Regions from separate parts of the Solibacillus sp. iso_87 genome, predicted to be linked through region 2. Evidence: riboswitches for the same ligand, from Rfam matches in the RefSeq annotation. Region 2 holds a riboswitch; each other region holds the start of a gene.
The links. Region 2 has a riboswitch for lysine ahead of AC0VXV_RS13995 (aspartate kinase). Riboswitches for the same ligand answer to the same signal wherever they lie in the genome.
Positions count from the first base shown of each region.

Region 1 (4,227 bases), 760 kb from region 2:
TCTCGAACAACAGTAAGAAGCGCGTTACAGTAAATGTCATAATAAAGTATAATACCGTCGCAATAAAGAACGCTTCAATATATTTATAGTTACTGCCCGCAATCGAATTCGCAGTAAAGAACAGTTCCACTACCGAAATAACACTTAATACAGATGAATCTTTAATATTCATAACGAACTGATTCCCTGTAGCAGGTAAAATATTGCGTGCTACTTGCGGCAGAACAATATGGATCATTGTTTGCAGGTGATTCATTCCAATCGCTTGTGCTGCCTCAAATTGGCCTTTATCAATCGATACGATACCTCCACGCACATACTCGGCCATGTAGGCTCCTGTGTTTAAACTAATTACGATGGAGGCTGCTAAAAAGCGATCAATATCGATTCCTAAATAGACAAGACCGTAAAATACGACCATCGCCTGTACCATCATTGGCGTGCCTCTGAAAATTTCCACATAAGCCGTTAAAATAAAATTAATGACTTTCAGAATTGCTGATTTAATATTTTTTTTACGTTGTGGAATTGTGTGCATAATTCCGATGAAAAATCCGATTAGTGTTCCACAAATTGTCCCGATTATTGCCAGGAGAAGTGCAGTCCAAGCTCCGCGTACAAATAAATCCCAGTTGTCCGTAAACAAGTTCCATGATGATTCTAAAAATGCCATCGCCTTGTCCTCCATTTCTTTGTTTCTACTATTTATGTATGAAACCATAATTTTAATAGAAAAAGGTTGTCTTCCGTTTGCCGGCAAGACAACCTCATTAAAACTGTTGATGCTACACGATTATTGTGCTGCAGGTTGATTTGCAATTGCGTCTTCCATTAATTGTTGACGCTCTTCTTCCGAAATTTCAGCTAAAACTTTGTTAATTTGTTCACGTAAATCTGAACCCTTTTTCAAACCTACTGCTACAGCTGTTGACGCTTCGTCAGCTTCGAAGTTTGGCTCAGGTACAATATATTTAATATTATTCAAAGCCATCTCAGCAGAGATACCTTCCGGACGTTCTGAAACATATCCATCAATTGCGCCTGACTGTAATTGCACGCGCATTGCACCAAAATCAGTTGCCGCTACTTGTTTTTGAACACCTTCGATTTGATCGATTACATCATAGTGTGTTGTCGCTTGCTGACCTGTAATTTTTGCACCTGCAAAGTCAGATAATGAAGTTGCATTTGCATATGGGCCGTCTTCTTTTACAACAATGACATAGTCACTTGTGTAATAGTTCTCTGTGAAATCAATTACTTCCTTACGTTCAGGCATTGGTGACATACCAGCAATAACGAGATCAATGGCACCTGATTGTAAAGATGGAATTAAGCCATCCCAGTCTGTTTTAACAATTTGTAATTCCATGTCCAGACCTTCAGCAATTTTCTTCGCGATTTCAACATCATAGCCTGCTGCATATTCCTTTGAACCTGCAATTTGAACTCCGCCATTGGCATCATCTTTTTGTGACCAGTTAAAAGGTGCATACGCTGCTTCCATACCGATTTTAATCACTTTTTTGTCTGAATCAGAACCGCTTGTAGTACCTTCATCGCTTGAACCACATGCTGCTAGCAATAGCATTGTCATGGCAGTCAGTAAAATTAATAGTTTCTTTTTCATAGAAATTCTCTCCTTATTTGTTAAATATCGGGCGTTATATATGCAAAAAACGACCTAAAAGAAGAACTTTAGGTCGTTTAAATTATAATTAGCCCGAATCCTCTACAGTTCCCATTTTGAGATAGCACAACTCAACCATCAGGGATATAGATGATTGAGACAGTTCTGCAATTATTCACTGCAGACCCAGCATTGTAAAATTGAGCGTTTACAACACTTCGGCGATATTTCCTTCTCTTATATTTCACAGCCAGCTCATGGCTCCATATAAAACTGTTAAGTATCGCGCCTCTACCTCACAAGAGTGTGAGGTTTTAATATGAAATTGATATGTTTATATTACATTATTGTGACATTTCCGTCAACACTCATTTTTCTGAAATTTAACTGTAAGAACAAAAGCGCTAAAGCGCCCGTTCAACTCCGAGTGGGCAAAACGCCACATCCATGTGGCATGCCCCCAATGACTCACATCGTGTGAGCCTCAGACATTGGAGGGCCCGACGCAAAAGTAAACGCTCCACCACTTTTGCACGGAGGGACCTAATGGTGCAAGGAGTTGGTGCTTTAGCCTAGACGTGGATAAAACTTTATTTTTACGTTATCTACAATGTGATATTCTATAGTTTCCTAAAAAAAAAGCTAATGCGCAATACATAAAGTATCGCGCATTAGTAGAATAAATACTATTAAGAATTTAATAATAAATCTTCTGGGTTTTCGATCATTTCTTTAACTGTTTTTAAGAAGCCAACAGAATCTTTACCATCGATAATACGGTGGTCGTAAGATAATGCTACATACATCATTGGACGAATTTGAACTTCACCATTAACAGCTATTGGACGGTTTACGATTGAGTGCATACCTAAAATACCAGCTTGAGTACCGTTCATAATTGGTGTTGACATTAATGAACCGAATACACCACCGTTAGTGATTGTGAATGATCCGCCAGCCATGTCGTTTAAGCCTAATTTTTTGTCGCGTGCTTTACCAGCTAATTCTGCAATGTTTTTCTCGATTTCAGCAAAGTTTTTCGCATTTGCATCACGAACAACTGGTACTACTAAACCTTCTTCAGTTGATACAGCAATACCGATATCGAAGAAGTTGTTTAAGTGAATTTCATCACCGTTAATTTGTGCATTTACATATGGATATTTCTTTAATGCTGCTACTACAGCTTTTGTGAAGAATGACATGAAGCCTAATTTAATATCGTTAGCTTTCACGAACTCATCTTGTTTACGTTTACGTAATGCCATAATGTTCGTCATATCAATTTCGTTGAAAGTAGTTAACATTGCAGTTGATTGTTTTACTTCTAATAAACGTTTTGCAATTGTTTGACGACGACGGCTCATTTTTTCTACTGTTACACGGTCTGTATCAGCTGCTGGCGTAAAGATCATTGGACCATTACCTGCTGGAGCTTGAGCAGCTTGTGCTGCTGGAGCCGCTGGTGCTGTACCATGTGCTGCAACGTCTTGTACACGTACGCGACCTTGTGGGTCAACAGGTGAAATCGCTGCTAAGTCAATGCCTTTTTCACGAGCTAATTTACGAGCAGCCGGTGAAGCGATCACACGCTCACCTGAAGTTTCTTCAGCTGCAACTGGTGCAGGTGCTGCTGCTTTAGGGGCTTCTTCTTTTGCTGGAGCCGGAGCTGCTGCTGGAGCTTCTTCTTTAGCAGCTGGTGCAGGTGCTGCGCCTTCGCCAGCTTCAACTACTGCGATTACTTGTCCTACTAAAACAGTATCGCCTTCTTCAGCTAAAATTTGTTTTAAAACGCCTGCTTCTTCAGAGATGATTTCAGCATTAACTTTATCAGTTTCTAACTCAACGATGAATTCGCCTTTTTCTACGCGATCTCCAACTTTTTTCACCCACTGGGCAATTGTACCTTCAGTAATTGATTCTGCTAATTCAGGGACTTTAATTTCAGCCACGTTCATATCCTCCTTTAATTACGCTACACATTCATTGTATAGCAAGCCACTTCTATTTTAAATAGAAGCAGCTCTTTTTAAACAAATCATTTATTACTTTTCAAGTGCTTCGTTCACTAATTTAGCTTGCGCTGCTTTATGTGAATCGCCATCGCCTTCAGAAGTTGAGCTCATTGCAGGACGTCCTACATAGCGTACTTTTTTGCCTTCTGCGATATCATATAATGTTTCAAGAACATATGTCCATGAACCTTGGTTTTTCGGTTCTTCCTGTACCCAAACGATTTCTTTAACATTCGGGAAACGAGCGATAATATCTTTCACTTGTTGCGCAGGGAATGGATAAATTTGTTCAACACGAATAATGTGTAAGTGATCAAGCCCTTCGCCGTCTTTCACGCGTTCCGCTAGATCGATCATTACTTTACCTGTACCAAGTACTACTTTTTCAACCGCTTCTGTGTTTTTGCCTAAACCTTCTTGCTCGATTACTTCCTGGAAGCGACCAGTTGCAAGTTGTTCAGCAGTAGCTGCAGCAAGTGGGTGACGTAAAAGTGATTTTGGAGAAACCACTACTAATGGACGTACACCTTCTGTACCTAGTAATGCAGCTTGACGGCGTAATAAGTGATAGTAGTTGCCTGC
Region 1 is NZ_CM149656.1:1,969,823-1,974,049, forward strand. It holds gene AC0VXV_RS09825 (amino acid ABC transporter permease) at 1-673, opposite strand, end outside; gene AC0VXV_RS09830 (transporter substrate-binding domain-containing protein) at 794-1,630, opposite strand; lysine riboswitch at 1,745-1,932, opposite strand; gene odhB (2-oxoglutarate dehydrogenase complex dihydrolipoyllysine-residue succinyltransferase) at 2,320-3,582, opposite strand; gene AC0VXV_RS09840 (2-oxoglutarate dehydrogenase E1 component) at 3,676-4,227, opposite strand, start outside.
Region 1: it holds a riboswitch for lysine, as region 2 does, so the genes downstream of both, AC0VXV_RS09830 (transporter substrate-binding domain-containing protein) here and AC0VXV_RS13995 (aspartate kinase) in region 2, are expected to answer to the same signal.

Region 2 (4,227 bases):
TATGACATGTCCATTGTACTCTCAACAGATACTAGCGTCAAGGCAACGCAGGATATTTTATAATCATTTTAAAGACGGTTTTACGCTGTTTTGAGAACCGTTTTTTCTGCTTATAACTCAATTCTTCATGAAAGAATGAAAATTATAAGAAAATTTATGAAAGAGGTTTTTTATATGGAAGGGTACAAAATGAAAACGATTCCAACTTTTGGCTACGAAATCATTCGTGACCATCTTCTTCCTTCTATTCTAGGTAAGCATGAAGAAGATGTTTTATATTGGGCAGGGAAAGAAATTGCAAGAAAGTTCCCATTATTTTCAATGGATGAACTACCTTCCTTTTTTATGGAAGCTGGCTGGGGCCAGTTAGTTCTGGAAAAAGAAACGAAGGACGAACTTCATTACATACTTTCGACAACAGAGGAATTGCCACTCAATATTGTACAACGTTGCTTCCGTCTTGAAGCTGGCTTTTTAGCAGAGCAGAAACAAAAGCAGCTAGGCTATTTGACGGAATGCTATGAGGAAAAAGATAATGACAAACATGTCGTAAAATTTACGTTAAAATGGGATTTAAAAGAGAAAATTTAGCCTTCAACTTATAATAATTGTCTATTGCTGAAGCATCAGGTTTACTCAATAAAAAAGCTGGAAATAAGCTCCTTAAGCTCATTTCCAGCTATTACTTTAAGAAGCGGTTACTTCTTTCATCGCCAAATTGAATTCCTCATGCAGCACATTCGCAGCACGAACCATTTCTTCCTGTGGTACAACGACAGACACTTTAATTTCCGAAGTGCTGACCATTTTTACAGGGATATGTTCGCGTCCTAAGCGTGCAAACATGCGAGCCGCCACCCCCGGATTGGATGCCATCGCAGAACCGATAATAGATACTTTCGCTAAACCTACTTCAAAATCTGCAAAACTAAATCCAAGTGACAGTTTACTAGTTTCCAGTACCCGTAAAGCTTCCGCAAACTCATCTTTGGAAATTGTAAAGGAAATGGTCGGCTTCACGCCATCAATGACTGCTTGAACAATAATATCCACATTGATATCATTTTCTGCTAAAACACTAAACACTTCTGCCAATGACGCGGTTTCATAAGAATCATAGCCGATCGTCAAACGGATAATATCCGATTCGTAGGCTACCGCGCGTACAAGTAAGTTTTTCTCCATGTCTACATCCCCTTTAATAAAAGTGCCTTCCACATCCTGTACGAAAGAGCGTACAATTAGCGGTATATTGTATTTTTTGGCAAGTTCAACCGAACGTGGGTGCAAAATTTTAGCCCCTAAATTTGCAAATTCCAACATCTCATCATAAGAAACTTCCGGTAGTTTCCTGGATCCTTTTACAATTTCTGGGTCTGCCGTAAAAATCCCTTCAACTGATGAAAAAATCTCGACACGCTCTGCTTCGAGGGCAACCGCCAGTGCAACAGCTGAAGTTTCAGAACCCCCTTTGCCGAATGTTGAAATATCGTCTGTCCCCGTAACTCCTTGAAAACCTGCTACTACGACGATTTCACCTAATGCCAAATGTTCCTGAATTCGTTTACTATTGACATGATCAATCCGTGCATTGCCATGTTTTTGATTTGTATGGATACCTGATTGCCATCCAGCAAGCGACACAGCTTTCCCTCCATGTTCCTGAATTGCCATTGCAAGCATTGCACTAGTTATTTGTGTCGCTGATGAGGCGAGTGCATCCATTTCCCGTTTCGACGGCTCATCCGTGATTTCAGCAGCATATTGTCTCAATTCTCGTCGTATAGCGGGTATTGAAGAAACGACAACGACTAAGTTTATGCCACGCCCTTGCTCTTTTATCACCTTTTTAGCGATGTGTACTATTTTTTCCGGTGTAGTCAATGCCGGTCCGCCAAACTTTACAACAACTGTCTCCATTCTATTCCCTCCTTTAATTCGAAAACAAAAAAGACGACTTTCCATGTTCATGGAAAGCCGCCGTCAATACAAATAATAGTTATAAGTTTTTCAGGATAGCCCTCCAGAACATAAAGCTCTGACAGTTTTACATTTCTTAAATGCAAAACCAGCAAACTGCGCGAACAATACGCACTTCACTTCGGCAGGATCCCCTTTCGATTGCTGTCAATGGAATTGTTCTTCCTCGAGCAATGTACTGTTGAATACTGCGCCTCTATCTTAGTAAATATTGAATTATCTTATATATTAGCATAAAATTACTCTTTATTCAATGGTGCTTCATGAAAATGACGATAGATGACTTCCGCCAATTTTGCCGGCACTCCGGATTCCTGCAGCTGCAACTCGCTTGCCTCGCGGATTTTTTTCACGGATCCAAAATGCTTCATGAGTTGCTGCTTCCGCTTCGGACCTACACCTTCAATCCCATCAAGAACAGAAGTGATGGCATTCGTCTGATGCTGCTGACGTAAAAACGTGATCGCAAATCGGTGTACCTCATCTTGGATGCGCTGCAATAAATAGAAACCGTCACTTGTACGCTTTAACGGGACAACTTCCGGAGGCGTACCAAATAAAAGCTGGGACGTATTGTGCTTTTCGTCCTTAGCCAATCCTGCTATCGGAATGACTAACCCAAGTTCGTCTTCAATTACTTCACGTGCGACTTCCATTTGTCCTTTTCCTCCGTCGATAAGAATCAGATCAGGCAATGGCAGATTTTCCCGCAGTACACGTGTGTAACGGCGTCGAATCACTTCCTGCATCGCACCATAGTCATCATGTTTGGCCGCTTCCCTTGTTTTATATTTCCGGTATTCCTTTTTCGCAGGCTTTCCGTCTATAAAAACTACCATCGCCGAAACCGGATCCGCACCATGCATATGACTGTTATCAAATGCTTCGATTCTTAGCGGCAATGGAATTTGCATCGCTTCAGCAAGTGCTTCACAAGCCCCGACTGTCCGCTCTTCTTGACGTTCAATCAACTGGAACTTCTCATGAATGGCGATTTCCGCATTTTTCATTGCTAGATCAACAAGCTCTTTTTTGGAACCGCGCTTCGGTGTCAGTACCTTCACATCCAACAGCTTTTGTAAAATGGTTTCGTTAATCGACTTCGGTACAAAGATTTCTTTTGGCAATAGATGATGCGGCTGTTCGTAAAAACGGCCTACGAATGTTAAAAATTCCTCTTCCGGCTCATTATAAATCGGGAAAATCGAGACATCCCGCTCAATGAGTTTGCCTTGACGCACGAAAAACACCTGGACACACATCCAGCCTTTTTCAACTGCATAGCCAAATACATCCCTGTTGCTCAAATCATCCGTAACGATTTTTTGCTTTTCCATAATCTGATCAATATGGGCAATCAAATCCCGGAATTCCTTTGCCCGCTCAAACTCCAGATTTTCGGCAGCATCCATCATTTTTTGCTGAAGGTTTTGTTGAATTTCTTCGACGCCCCCGTTTAAAAACTTCGAAATCTCATCAATCATTTCGTCATATACTTGTTTTTCAATATCCTTCACACACGGTGCCAAACATTGACCTAAGTGATAGTACAGACATACCTGGTTAGGCAGGTGTGTACATTTACGAAGCGGATACAAACGGTCCAGTAATTTCCGTGTTTCGTTAGCTGCATAGGCATTCGGATAAGGACCGAAATATTTTGCTTTATCCTTCTTCACTTTTCTTGTTGTAATAATACGAGGGTATCGTTCATTCGTGATTTTTATATAAGGGTACGTTTTATCATCCGTTAGTTTCACATTATATTTCGGGTCATGCAGCTTAATTAGATTCAGCTCCAGTATAAGAGCTTCCAAATCACTTGAAGTCACAATATACTCGAAGTCTTCGATCTCACTGACTAGTCTCGCAGTTTTACCGTCATGACTTCCCGTAAAGTAGGAGCGCACTCGATTTTTCAATACTTTAGCCTTACCAACGTATATAATCGTGCCTTGACGGTCTTTCATAATATAGCAACCTGATTCATCCGGTAGTATTTCTAGTTTTGCTTTAATGATTGCATTCATCTTCTCACCTGTTTAATATGTCCTTTCTTTTATTTTAACTGATTGGGGTATAAGAAAAAAGCCGTACACCTTATACGGCATACGGCTTTTTGACATATCAATAACGCCTCGGCGTTTGAATGGTCAAAGGTTTAATTATTTGTTGTCGTTAATGAAATCAACTAAAGCTTCTTTTGGCATGAAGCCAGCTGTTTTTGCTTTTAATTCACCATCTACG
Region 2 is NZ_CM149656.1:2,732,009-2,736,235, forward strand. It holds gene AC0VXV_RS13990 (YslB family protein) at 175-591, shown strand; gene AC0VXV_RS13995 (aspartate kinase) at 688-1,920, opposite strand; lysine riboswitch at 2,009-2,187, opposite strand; gene uvrC (excinuclease ABC subunit UvrC) at 2,220-4,010, opposite strand; gene trxA (thioredoxin) at 4,146-4,227, opposite strand, start outside.

Region 3 (4,227 bases), 1.5 Mb from region 2:
GAGGTGCCCCTTTCATTTCACTTAAATAGAGCTCTTGGAAAAGCTCTCTGTTCACTAATGACTCCGCAAAAATCTGTTCACTTCGGTCTTCAACTTTAAATAACGGCACCGCATGTGAACTTACTAGGAAAATACGGGATTTATACGGATTCCCCTTTGTAAGAAACGGTCGATACAACACATCTTTGCTATCTTCCCCTATTAACCACGGATATACTTTTTTATAGAAACCTTTTGAAATAGGCATGTTTTCACTTCCTTATTCTTCAGTGTTACTCAATTTTGTTTCTTCTATAATACCACTCTTGCAGCCATCATACTCGAGGAAATTATTCCTCACTTTTGTACAGATTATCCTCAAACAGTCTAGCATAATCCTCAATCACTCTAACTTATTCCTCACTTCTGCACAAATAATCCTCATAAACAAAAAAACGCAATGAAAGCCTGGAAGCTCACATTGCGTTTCAGAAATTAATTATTCGATAAATCGCAGTCCTTTAAAGGAACGATTTTCGTTTTGTGTTTAAATTTGTAGCCAAACCATAAAGCGGCAAACAATGGTAAGCCGATATATGAAACGACAACACCGTACCAGTCAATTGTCCCACCCATGAAGGCCATATAGTTTTGACCTAGCACGACAATCATACATAGGGCAAATGCAAATAACGGACCGAACGGGAAGAATTTTGATACATATGGTAAATCGCTCAATGAATGTCCTTGTGCAACATATGCACGACGGAATCGGTAATGACTGATTGCAATACCAAGCCAAGCGATGAAGCCAGACATACCGGAAGCATTTAATAACCAAATGTAGACAACACCGTCACCGAAAAACGATGCAAGGAATGCTAATGAACCGACTGCCAATGTAGCTAAGAGTGCATACGTTGGAATACCGCGCTTTGTTACTTTCATGAACAGTTTCGGTGCTTTTCCGTCTACCGCTAACTGATAAAGCATACGACTTGCTGCATATAACCCTGAGTTCCCTGCAGATAACATCGCCGTTAAAATGATCGCGTTCATAACAGATGCCGCAAATGCCACACCTAGGTTTTCAAATACTAAAGTAAACGGGCTTGTCGCAATATCTTCTGATAAGAGACGTGAATCTGTATACGGTATAAGCAACCCGATTGCACCGATTGCGAAAATGTAAAACAGTAAAATACGCCAGAATACGGAACGTACAGCTTTTGGAATGTTTTTGCCCGGGTCATCTGTTTCCCCTGCCGTTACCCCAAGCATTTCCGTACCTTGGAATGAGAAACCTGCTGCAAGGAAAATACCGAACAATGCCAGGAAACCGCCATTAAACGGTGCGTCGTCTTTAAAGAAGTTTGTAAAGCCGACCGGATCGTTCCCTCCTAAAATTCCAAAAATCATTAAGAAGCTGACAATGATGAAGACGATTACTGTTGCGACTTTAATCATCGCAAACCAGTATTCCGCTTCACCGAAAGCTTTTACAGATGCTAAGTTAAATGATAAAACGACTACGATAAATAAAATTGTCCATAAAATTGAAGAACTGTCCGGGAACCAGTATTTCATAATTAACGAAACAGCCGCAATTTCTGCTGCAATCGTAATTGCCCAGTTGTACCAATAGTTCCAGCCAAGCGCAAAGCCTAAAGCCGGATCCACAAATTTTGTTGCATACGTACTAAACGAACCGGATGTTGGCATATAGGCAGCCATTTCCCCTAATGATGTCATTAAGAAATACACCATAACGCCGATCAGTGCATATGCCAGCAATGCACCACCAGGACCTGCCTGTGCAATCGCACCACCTGATGCTAAAAATAAACCTGTACCGATTGTTCCACCAAGCGAAATCATCGTTACATGGCGACTTTTCAATCCTCTTTTCAGCTCGTTTTTATTATCGAGCTGATCTATTTTAATCTCACTCATGAATATAAAACTCCCTTTTTGTTTTGTTTAATGACCGTGTAAAAGAAAAACCACCACAAGTTTTTGTGATGGTTATATTTACACCTCATCAAACTTGAAAGATAGCTCAACACATGCTCACACATGTGACAGTTCTGTTCCTTATCGAAAACAGCCCCAGCATTATTTTCAAGAAGAAAAATAATACTTCGGCAACCATTCCTTTCATAAAGCTTCACCAATTCTTCTTAATCTCAGCTATACTAGTCTTAATGATTGCGACCTCTACCTCATACATCTACATGAGGTAATGTTTTATTTAATTGATTAAGAGTCTAACATAACATTTTTTTGATAGCAATGGCTTCACCTTTATTCTGTTTTTTAAGAGTATTCAAACTAATTAAACATATATTACTAGTCAAAAGGAGAATTAAAATGGACACAGAACAATTAAATCAAAATAGCAAAAAAATACTATCCAACCGAACACTCATTTATTTTATGGTTGCCGTATTTTTATTTGCGACAACATTACGTACTCCGATTACGTTAATCGGTCCAATTATTTCATTTATTCGTGACGACCTTGGAATATCAAACTTTCTTGCAGGCTTCTTAACGACTATCCCTTTAATTGCCTTTGCGGTCGTTTCACCATTTGCACCACGTATTGCCCGTAAGTTTGGGATGGAATGGACATTATTTTATTCCGTCATTTTGCTATGTGCAGGGATTTTACTGCGTTCACTCGGGGCAACGTCTTTACTCGTTTTAGGAACAATATTAATCGGCGTCGCAATTGCATTTGGTAATGTCCTTATCCCTAGTTTTTTTAAATGGAAATTCCCTTTACATATCGGCTTATTAACAGGGATTTATTCCGTATCGATGAACATTTCTTCCGGACTTGCTGCGGGCTTCAGTTATCCTATTGCTGCAAGCGCAGGCTGGCAAATCGCAGCTGGTATTACGATTATTTTAGGTATTCTTACATTACTAATTTGGCTGCCGATTTTGCGCCAGGAAAAAGTCGAATTACATATGCCCTCTTCACAGACAAAGAAAACGCAAATGTGGAAATCACCGCTTGCCTGGGCAGTCGCTGGAGCAATGGGCTTTCAATCGTTTATATTTTACTGTTCGTCTGCTTGGATACCGGAGATTTTCATCAGTCAAGGCCTGGATGCTACAGCTTCCGGATGGATGGTATCCGTTATGCAGTTTTCGCAAATTCCGATGACATTTATTATCCCGATTATCGCAGGGAAAATCGCTTCACAACGTCCGGTCGTCGTTTTCTTTACGATATGTTACTTAGTCGGTTTTACTGGAGTCTTGATGGAATGGACAAGCCTTGCAGTCGTATGGATGATTTTATTAGGCTTTGCAGGCGGGGCTTCGTTTGGTTTAGTGCTGATGCTGTTTTCATTGCGTACAAAGACAGCATATGATGCGGCTGAACTTTCCGGCTTCGCACAGTCCATCGGTTATTTCGTTGCTGCAATCGGACCGGTTCTGTTCGGCTATGTTCATGACTTGACGGACAGCTGGTCAATCCCGATTGTGCTGTTTATTCTAATTTCTGTTCTGTTATTTTTCGCTTCATTTATGAGCGCCAACAATCGTACGATATAACCAAACGTATGTACCCTTTTATGATATAATAACGGTAGTAAATAAAAGGAGTATAGAACTGTTGCGTAAAAAGAGAAGACGAAATAAAAAACGCCTGCCTGTCATACCGCTATTTTTCATCGCATCAGCTGGTGCATTTGGTTTTTATGTAACGCGAACAGCTGAAGGCATTGGTATTGGAATTGTCACTTATTTCGTACTATATATCGCGTTTAAAATTTGGCTGAAATCGCTGAAGACGAGAAAGTTACGGAAATCCGGCATTCGCGAAGTCGATAAAATGACCGGTGAGGATTTCGAGAGGTTTTTAGGCGAGTTATTTAAACGACGCGGTTTTAAAGTGAGCTATACCGCAACGAGCGGTGACTACGGTGCCGACCTTATTTTAAAGGACGGAAAAGATATTATTGCAGTCCAGGCAAAACGTTATTCCGGTACGGTTGGTGTAAAAGCGGTGCAGGAAATTATCGGTGCAGTGAAGATGTATGAGGCAACAGAAGCATGGGTTGTCACAAACAGTCATTTTACACGCCAAGCTGAAAAACTTGCCGACATCAATGACGTTTATTTAATTGATCGCGATGAATTGATTCAAATTATCTTAAATAAAAGGTAAAGAAATAGGTGTGCAGAGGCTTTCGCTTCCTGCACACCTATTTTTAATATGGCTGTTGCTGA
Region 3 is NZ_CM149656.1:283,986-288,212, reverse strand. It holds gene AC0VXV_RS01470 (RNA 2'-phosphotransferase) at 1-247, opposite strand, end outside; gene AC0VXV_RS01465 (amino acid permease) at 475-1,932, opposite strand; lysine riboswitch at 2,027-2,207, opposite strand; gene AC0VXV_RS01460 (CynX/NimT family MFS transporter) at 2,350-3,549, shown strand; gene AC0VXV_RS01455 (restriction endonuclease) at 3,611-4,165, shown strand.
Region 3: it holds a riboswitch for lysine, as region 2 does, so the genes downstream of both, AC0VXV_RS01465 (amino acid permease) here and AC0VXV_RS13995 (aspartate kinase) in region 2, are expected to answer to the same signal.